DNA from 2 places in the Streptomyces sp. NPDC101132 genome. Region 2 is predicted to be linked to the other one. Evidence: riboswitches for the same ligand, from Rfam matches in the RefSeq annotation. Region 2 holds a riboswitch; the other holds the start of a gene.
What was found. A riboswitch is a leader RNA that binds a small molecule or an ion and turns the genes downstream of it on or off. The one in region 2 is predicted to bind glycine.

Region 1 (7,842 bases), on a different contig from region 2:
GCCGCTCAGGGCAGGTAGAAGGGGCGTACGCGCTCCAGCATCCAGTCGCCGACCGGGTCCTGGGCCACGTCGAGGAGCAGCAGGTTCACCTGCCAGGCCGGCCGGACCCGGGCCAGGGCGCGGCCGAGGGCCTCCATGGGGGCGTTGCTGTCGGCCAGTTCCCAGTTCAGGAACTGCACCCCGATGAAGAGGACCGGGTCGCCGCCCTCGATGCTCGCCAGGCAGCGGCGGGCCGAGGCGACCACACCGGTGGCGCGGAACTCCTCGCCGGCCGCGGCGAGGAAGTCGACCGGGTCCTCCTGCCAGTCCGGTTCGAAGAGCCGGACCCGGCCGCCGCTGGCGGGGCCGTCGAGCGCGGTGCGCCCGGCGCGGCACAGCTCGGCGACCGCGGGGGGCGGCAGGGGGACGCCGACGGCGCCCTCGGGGTTCACGGCGATGCCGAGCTGCGGGGGCAGGCCGCGGGCGAACTCGACCGCGGGGGCCACGGTGAAGGGCATCTGGGGGCCGGCGCACTGCTCGAACTGCTGCTGGGAGCTGTAGACGGGCACGTAGGGGGCGCCGTCGAGCTCCAGGGTGGGCAGCCGGAGGCTGGGGCTGTCGGGTCCGCCGCCCTCGGGCAGCGGGATCCAGAGCTGGCTGCGGCCGAGCACCTCGACGATGCGGCCGCCCGCGCCCGGGTTGCCGAGGGAGGCGCCGAGGGTCTCCTCGAGCTCGTTAGCGGGCCACCCGTGCCCGGCCAGGCCGGCGCCGCCGTAGGTGCCGTCGTGCGTGCCGCTGGTCATGTCCACCCCGGTCGTCCTCTCCGCGTGCCGCCCCGACCCTACCGGTCCCGGGCCCCGGGCGGCCGCCCGTCATCCCCCGAAGCCCACCCGCGTGAGACGGGCTGCCGCGGGACGGTCGAGGAGCGTGACCGAGGCGCAGCCGGCCGGCGGGCCGCCGCCCTCGGCGGTGGAGAGGAGGCGGGCGACCGTACGGCGGTGGCGCAGGAACGCGTACGCGGAGACGCCGCGGCCCCGCGCGGCCTGGCCGGACAGCGCCTCCTCGGGGCTCGCGTCCAGCAGCAGCAGGTGCAGGCCACGGCCGCGCCGCCGGGCGGCACGGGCCAGCAGCCCGCGGACCCAGGCCTGCGTGCCGCAGTCGTGGACGACCAGGCTCTCGCCGGAGCGCAGGGCCCGCCAGAGGCCGGTGTAGTGGGCCGCCCTGACCACGGGGCGGTAGACCGCGTACGGCAGGAGGGCCGGCATGCGCCGCTCCCAGCGCTCGCGCACGTCCTGGGAGTCGATGCCGCGCCCCGCGACGGCCCGCTTCATCAGCGTGCTCTTGCCGCTGCCCGGCAGCCCGGAGACCACCACCACGTCCCCGGCGGCGAACTCCAGCCGGGCCGGGCCGCGCGCGCCCGTACCCCGCAGGTCGCAGACGCCCTCGGGACCGGGGCGGACCACCGTCCGCGGCGGCAGTGCCCGGGACGCCTCGCGCGCCCCCGGCTGGGCCGGTACGGCCGGAGCGGCGGCCGGCACCGCGGGGACCGCGGCCGGCACCGCGGGAGCCGCCGCCTGGGCCGCGGGAACCGCCGCCGGCGCGGCCGCCACGCGTCCGGCAGCCTCCGGGGCCTCCCCGGGGCCCGCCGGTGCAAGGCCCTGGCCTCCCCCGGCGCCGCCGGGTCCGGGGCGCGCGGTCGCCCCGGGGCCGCCCGCTCCGGGGCGTGCCCCGTCCGGCAGGGCACGCGCACCGCCCGCCACCGCTCCGAAGATCCGCACAGTGCTCGCCTCCCCTGGGGGCCCCTCCCGGCGGAGGCCGGGAGGAAGGGTCACGGGACCCTTGCCCACTGAGTGTAAAGAGACGGTAATCCGACCGCCCCGGTTCCGTCCGGGACCCGTCCCCCCACTCGCCCCGCGGTCCCTCCGCGGTCCCCCCAGCCTCCCACCGCCGCCCGCTCCGGTCTCCCCCTTGTCCGCCCACTGACCGCCCGCTGACCGCCCGCTGACCGCCCGCGGGTGATTCCGCCGGGCCCCGGGCCCCCCGTTCCCGGCGGACGCGTGCAATGATGTGCGCGCCAACTCCATACAGGCCGCTTGAATCCGCGCGGGAGAGTGCCGGGCACCGCAGTCGTACGACCGCCGCCCCGGACGCCGAAGGAGCAAGACCCTCCCTTGAATCTCTCAGGCCCCGATACCGCGCGGGCGAGGCACATCTGAAAAGCGAGCCCGGCAGGCACGTCCACCGCCTGTCCCCGGCTCCACCCAAGGTGCAAGTCACCCCGCAGTCGCCTTACGTTCGTACGGGCGTGCGGTCGTGACGAACCTCTCAGGTTCCGATGACAGATGGGGAGGAACGTCCTTCAGTCACTCATGCGGGCCTGCCCTGGGAGCCACCCCTATGACGAACACCCCCCGTCTGACCGCCCTCGACGCCGTGCACCGCTCCCTCGGTGCCACGATGACCGACTTCGCGGGCTGGGACATGCCGCTGCGGTACGCGAGCGAGCGCGACGAGCACAACGCCGTGCGCACCAAGGCCGGCCTCTTCGACCTCTCCCACATGGGCGAGATCACCGTGACCGGCGCCGAGGCCGTGAAGGTCCTCGACCACGCGCTGGTGGGCAACATCTCCACGGTCGGCGTGGGCCGCGCCCGCTACACGATGATCTGCCAGGAGGACGGCGGCATCCTGGACGACCTGATCGTCTACCGCCTGGGCGAGACCGAGTACATGGTCGTCGCCAACGCCTCGAACGCCCAGGTCGTCCTCGACGCGATCACCGAGCGCGCCGCCGGCTTCGACGCCGAGGTCCGCGACGACCGCGACGCGTACGCGCTGGTGGCCGTCCAGGGCCCGGAGTCCCCCGGCATCCTGAAGTCGCTCACCGACGCCGACCTGGACAACCTGAAGTACTACGCGGGCCTGCCGGGCACCGTCGCCGGTGTCCCCGCGCTGATCGCCCGCACCGGCTACACCGGCGAGGACGGCTTCGAGCTGTTCGTCAAGCCCGAGCACGCGGTCGAGCTGTGGAACGCGCTGCTGAAGGCCGGCGAGGGCGTCGGCCTGGTCCCGGCGGGCCTGTCCTGCCGCGACACCCTGCGCCTGGAGGCGGGCATGCCGCTGTACGGGCATGAGCTGACCACCTCCCTGACCCCCTTCGACGCGGGTCTCGGCCGAGTGGTGAAGTTCGAGAAGGAGGGCGACTTCGTCGGCCGCGCCGCGCTGGAGGCCGCCGCCGAGCGCGCCGCGACCAACCCGCCGCGCAAGCTGGTCGGCCTGATCGCCGAGGGCCGCCGCGTCCCGCGCGCCGGCTTCTCCGTGGTCGCCGACGGCCAGGTCATCGGCGAGGTCACCTCCGGCGCCCCGTCCCCGACGCTGGGCAAGCCGATCGCCATGGCGTACGTGGACGCCGCGCACGCCGCGCCGGGCACCTCCGGTGTCGGCGTCGACATCCGCGGTACGCATGAGCCGTACGAGGTCGTGGCCCTGCCGTTCTACAAGCGGCAGAAGTGACGATCCCCGCCCGGGAATCCGTCGCGGCGTTCGTCTCACCCTCCAAGACATCCGTTCATCAGCAGTCCCCCGCATCCAGGAGAATCAGGTCATGAGCAACCCCCAGCAGCTGCGTTACACCAAGGAGCACGAGTGGCTGTCGGCCGCCGAGGACGGCGTCGCGACGGTCGGCATCACGGAGTTCGCGGCCAACGCGCTCGGTGACGTCGTCTACGCCCAGCTCCCCGAGGTGGGTTCCACGGTGACCGCGGGCGAGACCTGCGGCGAGCTGGAGTCCACCAAGTCGGTCAGCGACCTGTACTCCCCCGTCACCGGCGAGGTCGTCGAGGCCAACCAGGACGTCGTCGACGACCCGGCCCTGGTGAACAGCGCCCCCTTCGAGGGCGGCTGGCTGTTCAAGGTCCGCGTCTCCGAGGAGCCGGCCGACCTGCTCTCCGCCGACGAGTACACCGACTTCGCGGGCTGAACCGACCGAGGGATCCTGATGTCTGTTCTGAACACTCCCCTTCACGAGCTGGACCCGGACGTCGCGGCCGCCGTCGACGCCGAGCTCCACCGCCAGCAGTCCACCCTCGAGATGATCGCCTCGGAGAACTTCGCTCCGGTCGCGGTCATGGAGGCCCAGGGCTCGGTCCTGACCAACAAGTACGCCGAGGGCTACCCGGGCCGCCGCTACTACGGCGGCTGCGAGCACGTCGACGTGGTCGAGCAGATCGCGATCGACCGCATCAAGGCGCTGTTCGGTGCCGAGGCGGCCAACGTGCAGCCCCACTCGGGCGCGCAGGCCAACGCCGCCGCGATGTTCGCGCTGCTGAAGCCGGGCGACACGATCATGGGCCTGAACCTGGCCCACGGCGGTCACCTGACCCACGGCATGAAGATCAACTTCTCCGGCAAGCTCTACAACGTGGTCCCGTACCACGTCGGTGAGGACGGCCAGGTCGACATGGCCGAGGTCGAGCGCCTCGCCAAGGAGTCGAAGCCGCAGCTGATCGTCGCCGGCTGGTCCGCGTACCCGCGCCAGCTGGACTTCGCCGCCTTCCGCCGCATCGCGGACGAGGTCGGCGCGTACCTGATGGTCGACATGGCGCACTTCGCCGGCCTGGTGGCCGCGGGCCTGCACCCGAACCCGGTGCCGCACGCCCACGTCGTCACCACCACCACGCACAAGACCCTGGGCGGTCCGCGCGGCGGTGTCATCCTGTCGACGCAGGAGCTGGCCAAGAAGATCAACTCCGCGGTCTTCCCGGGTCAGCAGGGCGGTCCGCTGGAGCACGTGATCGCGGCCAAGGCGGTCTCCTTCAAGGTCGCCGCCTCGCCCGAGTTCAAGGAGCGCCAGGAGCGCACCCTGGCCGGCGCGAAGATCATCGCCGAGCGCCTGGTCCAGGACGACGCCAAGGCCGTCGGCGTGGACGTCCTCACCGGCGGCACCGACGTGCACCTGGTCCTGGTGGACCTGCGCAACTCGGAGCTGGACGGCCAGCAGGCCGAGGACCGCCTCCACGAGGTCGGCATCACGGTCAACCGGAACGCGATCCCGAACGACCCGCGGCCGCCGATGGTCACCTCGGGTCTGCGCATCGGCACGCCGGCGCTGGCCACCCGCGGCTTCCAGGCCGAGGACTTCACCGAGGTCGCCGACATCATCGCGGAGGCCCTGAAGCCCACGTACGACGCCGAGGCCCTCAAGGCCCGCGTGTCGGCGCTGGCCGCGAAGCACCCGCTGTACCCCTCGCTGTAAGCGGACCCGCCGCCGCGTGCGGCACGTGAGCGGGCCCGGCCTTCGGTTTCCACAGGCCGGGCCCTTCTCATGACCAACGTCCCTGGTGGATGCGTCCTCTTGCCTCTGAAAACACCAAAAAACGGCAAATAAGCTCCGGATAAAGGCATCCCGTCAAGGACGACAGGCAGGCACCCATGGACATGAGCGCGGGCAACCGGAAGGGACTCAGTCTCTTCGCCCTGGTCATGATCGGCATCGGCTCGATCTTCGGCTCCGGATGGCTGTTCGGCGCCGGTACGGCGGCCCAGGTGGCCGGCCCCGCGGCGCTGGCGGCGTGGGTGATCGGGGCGGTCTTCATCGGGATGATCGCCATGTCGTACGCCGAGGTGGGCGCCGCCTACCCGATCCCGGGCGGCATGGCCCGCTACGGCCACATCAGCCACGGCCCGGTGCTGGGCTTCATCACCGGCTGGGCGGTCTGGATCGCGGTGGCCTCGCTGATCCCGATCGAGTCGATCGCCGCCACGCAGTACATGTCCTCCTGGAGCTTCGGCTGGGCGAAGGACCTGGTCGACGCGCAGACCCACCAGCTGACCGCCTTCGGCATGGGCGTGGCCCTGGTGCTGACGGTGCTGCTGTGGCTGTCCTGCTACTGGTCGGTCCAGCTTCTGGCCAAGATCAACTCCCTGCTCACCCTGGTGAAGTTCGCCATCCCGGTCCTCGCGGTGGCCGCGCTCGTCGCCTCGGGCTTCCACACGGAGAACTTCTCCGCCCACGGCGGCTTCGCCCCCAACGGCTGGACGGCCGTCCTGACCGCCGTCACCACCTCGGGCGTGGTCTTCGCCTTCAACGGCTTCCAGGCCGTGGTCAACCTCGGGGGCGCCGCCAAGAACCCCGGCCGGGCCATCCCGGTCGCCCTGGTCGGCGCGCTCTCCCTGGGGCTGGTGATCTACCTCGCCCTCCAGGCCGCCTTCCTGGGCGCCGTACCGCCGGAGCACCTGGCGGAGGCCGGCGGCTGGGCCGGGGTCAACTTCAACTCGCCCTTCGCGGAGCTGGCCCAGCTGCTGATGATCCACTGGGTGGTGGTGATGCTCCAGTTCGGCGCCTTCATCTCCCCCGCCGGCTCCAACATCGCCAACGTGGCCTCGGCCGCGTACATGGTCCAGAACCTCTCCGAGACCGGCTTCTTCCCGAAGAAGCTGAAGGAGACCCACCCCGTCTACGGCACGGCCCGCCCGGCCATGTGGATGAACCTGGGCTTCTCCGTGCTGCTGCTGGTCACCGTCGGCCACAGCTGGAAGACCCTGGCGCCGATCATCTCGGCCGCCATGGTCATCTCGTACCTGATCGGACCGGTCGCGGTCGGCGTCTTCCGCCGCACCAAGCCGGACCTCCCCCGCCCCTTCCGCCTCCCCTTCGCCCGGGTGCTGTGCCCGCTGACCTTCGTCTTCGCCGCCTGCGCGCTGTACTGGTCGAAGTGGCCCAACACCGGGATCGTCACCGCCCTGACCCTGGTCGCGGCGCCCATCGCCGCCCTGGTCCTGACCCGCAGGGGCCGCCGGAACCTGACCGAGCAGTTCGCCCCGGCGTGGTGGATGGTCGCTTTCCTCGGCACCCTGTCCCTGCTGTCCTACCTGGGCAGCACCGAGTTCGGCGGCACCGGACGCATCCCGGGCGGCGTGGACGTCGCCCTGGTCGCGGTCGCCGCACTCGGCCACTACCACTGGGCCGTCCACGCGGGCGTCAAGGCCCACCGTGCCGGGCTGCCGGGCCCGGACCCCGTCCTCGACGGCGACACCGCCGCCGGGGAGCCCCGGGCGACCGGGCAGCGCGAACGTGAGCTGTCCCACGCCTGACCCCCAGAGACCGTCCGGCAGGCGAGCTGTTCACCCACACGGGTTAGGCTCGTCTGTCGGACAAAATCCGCACACATCCCCATCTCCTGCCCCCTCCACGAGCAGACAAAGGAGTCCGACCCGTGGCCATCTCCGTGTTCGACCTCTTCTCCATCGGCATCGGTCCGTCCTCCTCCCACACGGTCGGCCCGATGCGGGCGGCCCGGATGTTCGTGAACCGCCTGAAGAAGGACGGCGTCCTCGCCCAGACGGCGTCGGTGCGCGCGGAGCTCTACGGCTCGCTGGGCGCGACCGGGCACGGCCACGGCACCCCCAAGGCCGTCCTGCTCGGCCTGGAGGGCTACTCGCCCCGCACCGTCGACGTCGAGAAGGCCGACGACGAGGTCGAGCGCATCCGGCAGAACGGCCGGCTGCGGCTGCTGGGCGCCGAGATAGGGGACGTCCACGAGATCGCGTTCGACGAGCCGAACCAGCTGATCCTGCACCGCCGCCGCTCGCTGCCGTACCACGCGAACGGCATGACCCTCTTCGCGTACGACGAGTCCGGCGCCCCGCTGCTGGAGAAGACCTACTACTCGGTCGGCGGCGGCTTCGTCGTCGACGAGGACGCGGTCGGCGAGGACCGGATCAAGCTCGACGACACCGTGCTGAAGTACCCCTTCCGCACCGGCGACGAGATGCTCCGGCTGACCCGCGAGACCGGCCTGTCGATCTCCTCGCTGATGCTGGAGAACGAGAAGGCCTGGCGCACGGAGGAGGAGATCCGCGAGG
Region 2 (7,842 bases):
TTGCGGGAAGACCCCTCTGGGGAACTGACCGACCGATTGACGGGGGGCGGCCATGAACACCGATTCGAGCCGCAGGACGACACTCACCACACCGCAGCGAAAGAACGCATCCATGTGCCAGCACCAGCCTGCCTGCCCTTCAGCCGACTCAGCCGACCGGGAGGCCGCCCAGCTCGTGGCGCACCACCCGGAGCAGGGCTGGAGCCTGCTGTGCAACGGCGTCGTCGTCTTCGAGGACACCGGTGAGCTGCTGCCGGACGGCCAGATCATCGCGCCGCACCGCCCGCTCGCGGTGGCCAAGGCGGCCTGAGCACGCGGCACGACGGAAGGGGCCGGCCCGGAGGATCTCCTCCGGGCCGGCCCCTTCCGTCGTCATCCGGGGTGCGGCAGCCCACGGCCGCCGCTCACCGGTCAGTTGTCGTACTCGTCCAGCGGCGGGCAGGAGCAGACCAGGTTCCGGTCGCCGAAGGCACCGTCGATGCGGCGCACCGGCGGCCAGTACTTCTCGGCGGCCGTGACACCGGCCGGGAAGACCGCCTCGTCGCGGGTGTACGGGTGGTTCCACTCGCCGCCCAGCGCCGCCGCGGTGTGCGGGGCGTTGTGCAGCGGGTTGTCGTCCGCCGGCCACTCGCCGGAGGCGACCCGCTCGATCTCGGCGCGGATGGCGATCATCGCGTCGCAGAAGCGGTCGAGCTCGATCAGGTCCTCGGACTCGGTCGGCTCGATCATGAGCGTGCCGGCCACCGGGAAGGACATGGTCGGGGCGTGGAAGCCGTAGTCGATCAGGCGCTTGGCGATGTCGTCCACCGAGACGCCGGTCGACTTCGACAGCGGGCGCAGGTCGATGATGCACTCGTGCGCGACCAGGTTGGCCGGGCCCGTGTAGAGCACCGGGAAGTGCGGCTCCAGGCGCTTGGCGATGTAGTTGGCGCCGAGCACGGCCACCTGGGTGGCGCGCTTGAGGCCCTCGCCGCCCATCAGGCGCACGTACGACCAGGAGATCGGCAGGATGCCGGCCGAGCCCCACGGGGCGGCCGAGATCGGGCCGACACCGGTCTCCGGGCCCGCGGTGGGCTGGAGCGGGTGGTTCGGCAGGTACGGCGCGAGGTGCGACCGGACCGCGACCGGGCCGACGCCCGGACCGCCGCCGCCGTGCGGGATGCAGAAGGTCTTGTGCAGGTTCAGGTGCGAGACGTCGCCGCCGAAGTGACCCGGCTTGGCGAGGCCGACCAGGGCGTTCAGGTTGGCGCCGTCGACGTACACCTGGCCGCCGGCGTCGTGCACCTGGGCGCAGATGTCGGCGACGTGCTCCTCGAACACACCGTGCGTGGACGGGTAGGTGATCATCAGCACGGCGAGCTCGTCGCGGTACTGCTCGATCTTGGCGCGCAGGTCGTCGGCGTCGACCTCGCCGTCGTCGGCGGTCTTGACGACGACGACCTTCATGCCGGCCATCACGGCGCTGGCGGCGTTGGTGCCGTGCGCGGAGGACGGGATGAGGCAGATGGTGCGCTGCTCGTCGCCGTTCGCGCGGTGGTACGCGCGGACCGCGAGCAGACCGGCCAGCTCACCCTGCGAACCGGCGTTCGGCTGGATGGAGACCCTGTCGTAGCCGGTGACCTCGCAGAGACGTTCCTCCAGCTCGTTGATGAGCGTGGCGTAGCCCTGGGCCTGGTCGATCGGGGCGAAGGGGTGCAGCTGGCCGAACTCGGGCCAGGTCACCGCCTCCATCTCGGTGGTCGCGTTGAGCTTCATGGTGCAGGAGCCCAGCGGGATCATGCCGCGGTCCAGCGCGTAGTCCTTGTCCGAGAGCTTGCGCAGGTAGCGCAGCATCGCGGTCTCGGAGCGGTGCTGGTGGAAGACCGGGTGGGTCAGGTACTCGTCGGTGCGCAGCAGCGCCTCCGGCAGGGCGTCCGCGGTGGCGGCGTCCAGCGCCTCGACGTCGCCCTCGGCACCGAAGGCGGCCCACACGGCGGCGAGCTGCTCGCGGCCGGTGGTCTCGTCACAGGAGATCGAGACGTGGTCGGCGTCGGCCAGGTGCAGGTTGACCCCGCCCTGGCGGGCGGCGGCGACGACCTCGGCGGCGCGGCCGGGGACGTGCGCGGTGAGGGTGTCGAAGAACGCGCCCTGGACCAGCTCCACACCGGCGGCGGTGAGGCCCGCGGCCAGGATGGCGGCGTAGCGGTGGGTGCGCTGGGCGATCTGCTTCAGGCCGTCCGGGCCGTGGTAGACCGCGTACATGCCGGCCATGACGGCGAGCAGCACCTGCGCGGTGCAGATGTTGCTGGTGGCCTTCTCGCGGCGGATGTGCTGCTCGCGGGTCTGGAGGGCCAGGCGGTACGCCTTGTTGCCGTCCGCGTCGACGGAGACGCCGACCAGGCGGCCGGGCAGGGAGCGGGCGTGCTTCTCCTGGACGGCCATGTAGCCGGCGTGCGGGCCGCCGAAGCCCATCGGGACGCCGAAGCGCTGGGTGGTGCCGACGGCGATGTCCGCGCCGAGGGAGCCCGGGGAGGCCAGCAGGGTGAGGGCGAGCAGGTCGGCGGCGACGGTGACGATCGCGCCCAGCTCGTGGGCCCGGTCGATCAGCGGCTTGATGTCGCGGACCGCGCCGGAGGCGCCGGGGTACTGGATCAGCACGCCGAAGACACCGCGCTCGACGGCCTCGGCCGGGATGCCCTCGGAGAGGTCGGCGACGAGGACCTCGATGCCGGTGGGCTCGGCGCGCGTCTCGATGACGGCGATGGTCTGCGGCAGCGCGTCGGCGTCGACGAGGAAGACCCCGCCCTTGACCTTGCCCACGCGGCGGGCCAGCGTCATGGCCTCGGCGGCCGCGGTGCCCTCGTCGAGCAGCGAGGCGCCCGAGGTGGGCAGACCGGTGAGGTCGGCGACCACGGTCTGGAAGTTGATCAGGGCCTCGAGGCGGCCCTGCGAGATCTCGGGCTGGTACGGCGTGTACGCGGTGTACCAGGCCGGGTTCTCCATGACGTTGCGCAGGATCACCGGCGGCGTGAAGGTGCCGTAGTAGCCCAGACCGATCATCGGGGCCAGCACCTCGTTGCGGGAGGCGAGCTCGCGCAGCTCGGCCAGCACCTCGGCCTCGGTGCGGGCGCCGGGGAGGTTCAGGGCCTCGGCGCTCTTGATCACGTCAGGCACAGCGGCCGCCGTGAGCTCGTCGAGCGAGCCGTAGCCGACCTGGGCGAGCATCTTGGCCTGGGCCTCGGTGTCGGGGCCGATGTGGCGCTGCTCGAAGGGAATACCGCGCTCCAGGTGGGAGAGCGGAGTACGACTGGCGGTCATGGGCGGAGGCCTCCTGGTCTGACGACCTGCGAGGGGTGCCACGGCGCGGGCACCCGGACGGCCTCCCCCTCTGTCATCTCAACCTGAGAGCTTCACCGGCGCTCCACGAGGGGTCGCCGGCTTTCACCGTCGGTGAGGAGGGGTTCCGGAGTACGTCCGACGCCCGCCCTGCTTTCCAGAGTGGCCTCGTCCGAGCGGTACGTCTGCCTGAGAGATTCCGGGGAGGATTTGCTCCTTCGGCGCCACCGGTCGAGCCTTTCGCGACTCGTTCGGAGGACTCTCCCGCACGGGGTCAGCAGCCGGAAACCAGACTACCAGCGAGGTCTCCGGGGCTCCCTCGAGTGGCCCCCTCTTCGAATATGCACTTTTGTAGTCGTAACGGAGGAGTTGCGACCAATTGGAGGGACCGTGCAGACCGACATCGATCCGCGCAGCCTGATCGGCCGCAAGGCGTTCGACCGCAACGGCACCAAGATCGGCACCATCGACGAGGTCTACCTCGACGACGCCACGGGTGAGCCGGAGTGGGCCGCCGTCCGTACCGGACTCTTCAGCCGGGACGCCTTCGTCCCCCTGGAGCCCAGCCAGGTGGTCTCCGGCACCCTGCACGTCCCCTTCGACCGCGCCCTGATCAAGGACGCCCCGGACTTCGGCGTGGGACGCCACCTCTCCCCGGAACAGGAACTCCAGCTCTACCACCACTACGGGCTGGACGTCGCGCTCCCCGGAGAACTCGCCGCCCCGCCGCCTCCGGACCGCGATTTCGGCCGCCTGGCGGGCTCCGAGGAGGCCTGAGCGGCGCCCGCGGCCCCCTCCGGGGACGACCGGCCGGCGCCCGGACCCGCCCCCGCCGAGGACCCCTCGCCCACGGCACGGTCCGCCCCCTCCCGCACCGCCGGAGCCGCCTCCTCGGTACGTCCGTCCCGCGCCGGAGCCCCGGCCGCCGCGGCCTCCCGCCGCGCGGCACGGGCTCCGGCGCGCTCGGGGTCGACCAGCGGCAGCGGCTCGCCCGGCGCCAGCTCCGGATCGTCGACGAGGAACGTACGCACCCTCCCCGGCCGCTCCGAACCGGGCTCCTCGAACCGCACCGTCACCCTCCCCACCCCGCTGCCCTGCACCCACCCGGCGCCGTACTCGGTGTGCCGGACGTCACTCCCGGCCGGCCAGCGCCGCTCCGCCACCACCCCTGACCGGTGTGCCGGGGTGTCCCCCTCAGCGCCTCCCAGGGCCTCCGGCACCCCTTCCCGGGGCTCTTCCGCGGCATCCCGCCCCTCCTCCGCGGCCTGCGCGAAGAGGTCCTCCTGGGTGTAGTCCGCGAGCCCCGAGACCCCGACCCCCAGCAGCCGCACCCCGCCGGTGGTGTCCACCGCGTCGAGCAGCCGCAGCGCGGCCTCCCTGACCACCGCCGGGTCGTCCGTGGGCCCCCGCAGCGTCTCCGACCGGGTCAGCGTCGAGAAGTCGTACCGGCGCACCTTGAGCACGATGGTCCGCCCGGAGTGCCCCGAGCCCCGCAGCCGCTCCACGCACCGGTCGGCCAGCCGCTGCACCTCGAACCTGATCCGCGTCCGGTCGTGCAGGTCCACGTCGAAGGTGTCCTCGACGGAGACGGACTTGGCGTCCCGCTCCGCCACCACCGCCCGGTCGTCCAGACCCAGCGCCATGCGGTACAGCGCCACCCCGTGCGCCCGCCCCAGCAGCCGCACCAGTTCGTCCTCGCCGGCCCCGGCCAGCTCCCCCACCGTGGTCATCCCGGCCCGCCTCAGGTGCTCCCCGGTCGCCGGGCCCACCCCCGGCAGCGTCCGCACCGGCATCGGCGCCAGCAGCTCCCGCTCCGTCCCGGGCCGGATCAGCACCAGCCCGTCCGGCTTGGCCTGCTCCGAAGCGATCTTGGCCAGCATCTTGGAACCGGCCAGCCCCACGGACCCGCTCAGCCCCGTGACCTCCCTGATGTCCGCCCGCAGCCGCTCGCCGGCCGCCCTGGCCGACGGCGCGTCGAAGGCGACCCCGCCCGCCTCCAGGTCCACGAACGCCTCGTCCAGGCTCAGCGGCTCCACGAGGGGGGACAGCTCTCGCAGCAGCGCCATGACCTGCTCGCTCACGGAGCGGTAGAGGGAGAAGCGCGGCACCAGGTACGCGCCGTTGGGGCAGAGGCGCCGGGCCTGGGCCATCGGCATCGCCGAGTGGACGCCGAACCGCCGCGCCTCGTACGAGGCGGTGGACACCACCCCGCGCGGCCCGAGGCCGCCCACGATCACGGGCTTCCCGCGCAGGCTGGGCTTCGCCGCCTGCTCGGCGGCGGCGAAGAACGCATCCATGTCCAGATGCAGGATGGTGGGCGCGGCTCTCACGGCCCCGATGCTGCCCTACGCCACTGACAACGGCCCGGAACGCTCGTACCCGTGTCCGGGCCGTCGGCTACCCGGCTCTGTTCCGCCGCCGGGCGAGCTCGTCGGCCGGGTTGTGGCCGACCAGCGTCTCGCCCGTGTCGACGCGCTCGCCGTGCAGCTGGGACAGCGCGTGCTCCACGTCGCGCCAGACCACGCCCACGGCGATACCGAAGATGCCCTGCCCGCCCTGGAGCAGGTCCACGACCTCGTCCGGCGAGGTGCACTCGTAGACCGTGGCCCCGTCGCTCATGAGCGTCATGCGATCCAGGTCGGCGAAGCCCCGGTTCCGCAGGTGCTGGACGGCGGTGCGGATGTTCTGCAGGGCCACGCCCGTGTCGAGGAAGCGCTTGACGATCTTGAGGACGACGACGTCGCGGAAGCTGTACAGCCGCTGCGTGCCGGATCCGTACGCGGGGCGCACGCTGGGCTCGACCAGCCCGGTGCGCGCCCAGTAGTCGAGCTGCCGGTACGTGATGCCCGCCGCGGCACAGGCCGTCGGCCCCCGGTAGCCGATCTCCTCGGATGCCGGGTCCTCGTTGACCACCGTGGGTTCCGGGAGCCGGCGCGCGGAGCCCACCGCACCGCCGTACAGCGGGTACGCCCCGCCCTCCCCCGGACCGCGCGCGGGGATGCCCCCGGTCGTACCGTCGCCGCTGGTTCTCACGCCGACCCTCCGTCCTTGACCTGCCATCTCGACGGTAGGCAGTCACCAGGGGTGCGTCAACGATCGCCACACTCGGCACGCCGAGTGATAATCACCCTGAGAGTGGTTTCCCGTACCCCTCCGCGGGGAAAGGCTACTCGAATGACTTGAGGTTCCCTTGAGGTCGGGTCACTGCGTGCCGGTGCCGAAGTCCTCGGGCGAGATCTGGTCCAGGAACTCCCGGAACTTCTCGACCTCGTCCTCCTGCTCGTCCGGAATCGCGATCGCGGCGTCGTCCAGCACGCGGTCGCTGCCGTAGATCGGCGATCCGGTGCGCAGGGCGAGCGCTATGGCGTCGGAGGGGCGTGCGCTCACCTCCACCCCGCTGGCGAAGACCAGCTCGGCGTAGAAGACGCCTTCCCGCAGGTCCGTGATGCGGACCTCGCTGATCTCCTCGCCCAGCGCTTCCAGCACGTCCTTGAAGAGGTCGTGGGTCAGCGGCCTGGCAGGGGCCATCCCCTGCTGGGCCAAGGCGATGGAGGTCGCCTCCCCTGGACCGATCCAAATGGGGAGGTAACGGTCGCCTCCCACTTCGCGCAGGAGCACGATCGGCTGGTTGGAGGGCATTTCCACCCGGACACCCACGACGTCGAGCTCGTTCACACAGCAACCCTAGGACCTGCCGCGTGGGTTTGGGTAGTCGGGGCCGCCCAAGATCAGTGCGGACGTACCCCGAGTGCGGTCCGGACCAGCGCCTCGTGCAGGCGTACGGACAGTCCCGCGAGCTCCCGCACGGTGGCCTCGGCATGCGCCCTGGTCTGCGGGTTCCGGTGCCTCCGCAGGGGCGCCACCACCTGTTCGACCAGCCCCGCCTCCCGGTCCGCGGCGGCCTTCATGGCGCGCAGGTGACGCGGCTCCAGACCGTACCGGCCGAGATCGGCCACCAGCCTGGCGACGGTGACGGCCTCGGCGTCGAACCCGCCGCCCGGGGCCTCGGCGACCAGCCCGTACGACTCCCACTCGGCCAGCTGGGCCTCGTCCACCTCGGCGGCGGCGAGGAGCTCGGCGCGGCCGACCCGGGCCACCGTGGACCGCGCGGCGCCGGCCTCGGCGCCGGACACCGCCGGGTCGCCCTGCGGGGAGGGCGCGGGAATGCGCACCTGCTCGCCCCGGTCGAGGGCGTCCAGCTGCTCGCGGATCACCTTCAGGGGCAGGTAGTGGTCGCGCTGGAGGCGCAGGATCCTGGCCAGCCGCTCGACGTCGTCGGGGCTGAACTTGCGGTAGCCCGAGGGCGTGCGCCGGGGCTCGACGAGCCCCTCGGCCTCCAGGAAGCGGATCTTGGAAATGGTGACTTCGGGGAACTCGTCACGCAGCAGGTTGAGCACCGTCCCGATGCTCACCAGCCGCCCGACCGAGCCGGCGGTGCCGTTTCCGGCACCGCCCGTCGGTGTACGCAGCATGGACCTTCCCTGGTGGGGATGCCCCCGATGAGGTCCGGGGGAGTCAGATGCCTCG

Region 1: linked by a shared signal. The riboswitch ahead of gcvT (glycine cleavage system aminomethyltransferase GcvT) and the one ahead of gcvP (aminomethyl-transferring glycine dehydrogenase) in region 2 are both predicted to bind glycine.

The regions. Positions count from the first base shown of each region.
Region 1 is NZ_JBIVYX010000004.1:208,020-215,861, forward strand. Features, by position in the region: gene ACIQUR_RS11410 (enhanced serine sensitivity protein SseB) at 6-782, opposite strand; gene ACIQUR_RS11415 (AAA family ATPase) at 852-1,589, opposite strand; glycine riboswitch at 2,074-2,185, shown strand; gene gcvT (glycine cleavage system aminomethyltransferase GcvT) at 2,377-3,492, shown strand; gene gcvH (glycine cleavage system protein GcvH) at 3,584-3,958, shown strand; gene glyA (serine hydroxymethyltransferase) at 3,977-5,233, shown strand; gene ACIQUR_RS11435 (APC family permease) at 5,410-7,071, shown strand; gene ACIQUR_RS11440 (L-serine ammonia-lyase) at 7,194-7,842, shown strand, end outside.
Region 2 is NZ_JBIVYX010000009.1:6,496-14,337, reverse strand. Features, by position in the region: gene ACIQUR_RS21285 (DUF5999 family protein) at 113-310, shown strand; gene gcvP (aminomethyl-transferring glycine dehydrogenase) at 412-3,297, opposite strand; glycine riboswitch at 3,483-3,592, opposite strand; gene ACIQUR_RS21275 (PRC-barrel domain-containing protein) at 3,706-4,092, shown strand; gene ACIQUR_RS21270 (DNA polymerase IV) at 3,999-5,645, opposite strand; gene ACIQUR_RS21265 (MerR family transcriptional regulator) at 5,713-6,348, opposite strand; gene ACIQUR_RS21260 (bifunctional nuclease family protein) at 6,517-6,990, opposite strand; gene ACIQUR_RS21255 (MerR family transcriptional regulator) at 7,044-7,787, opposite strand; gene ACIQUR_RS21250 (FHA domain-containing protein) at 7,831-7,842, opposite strand, start outside.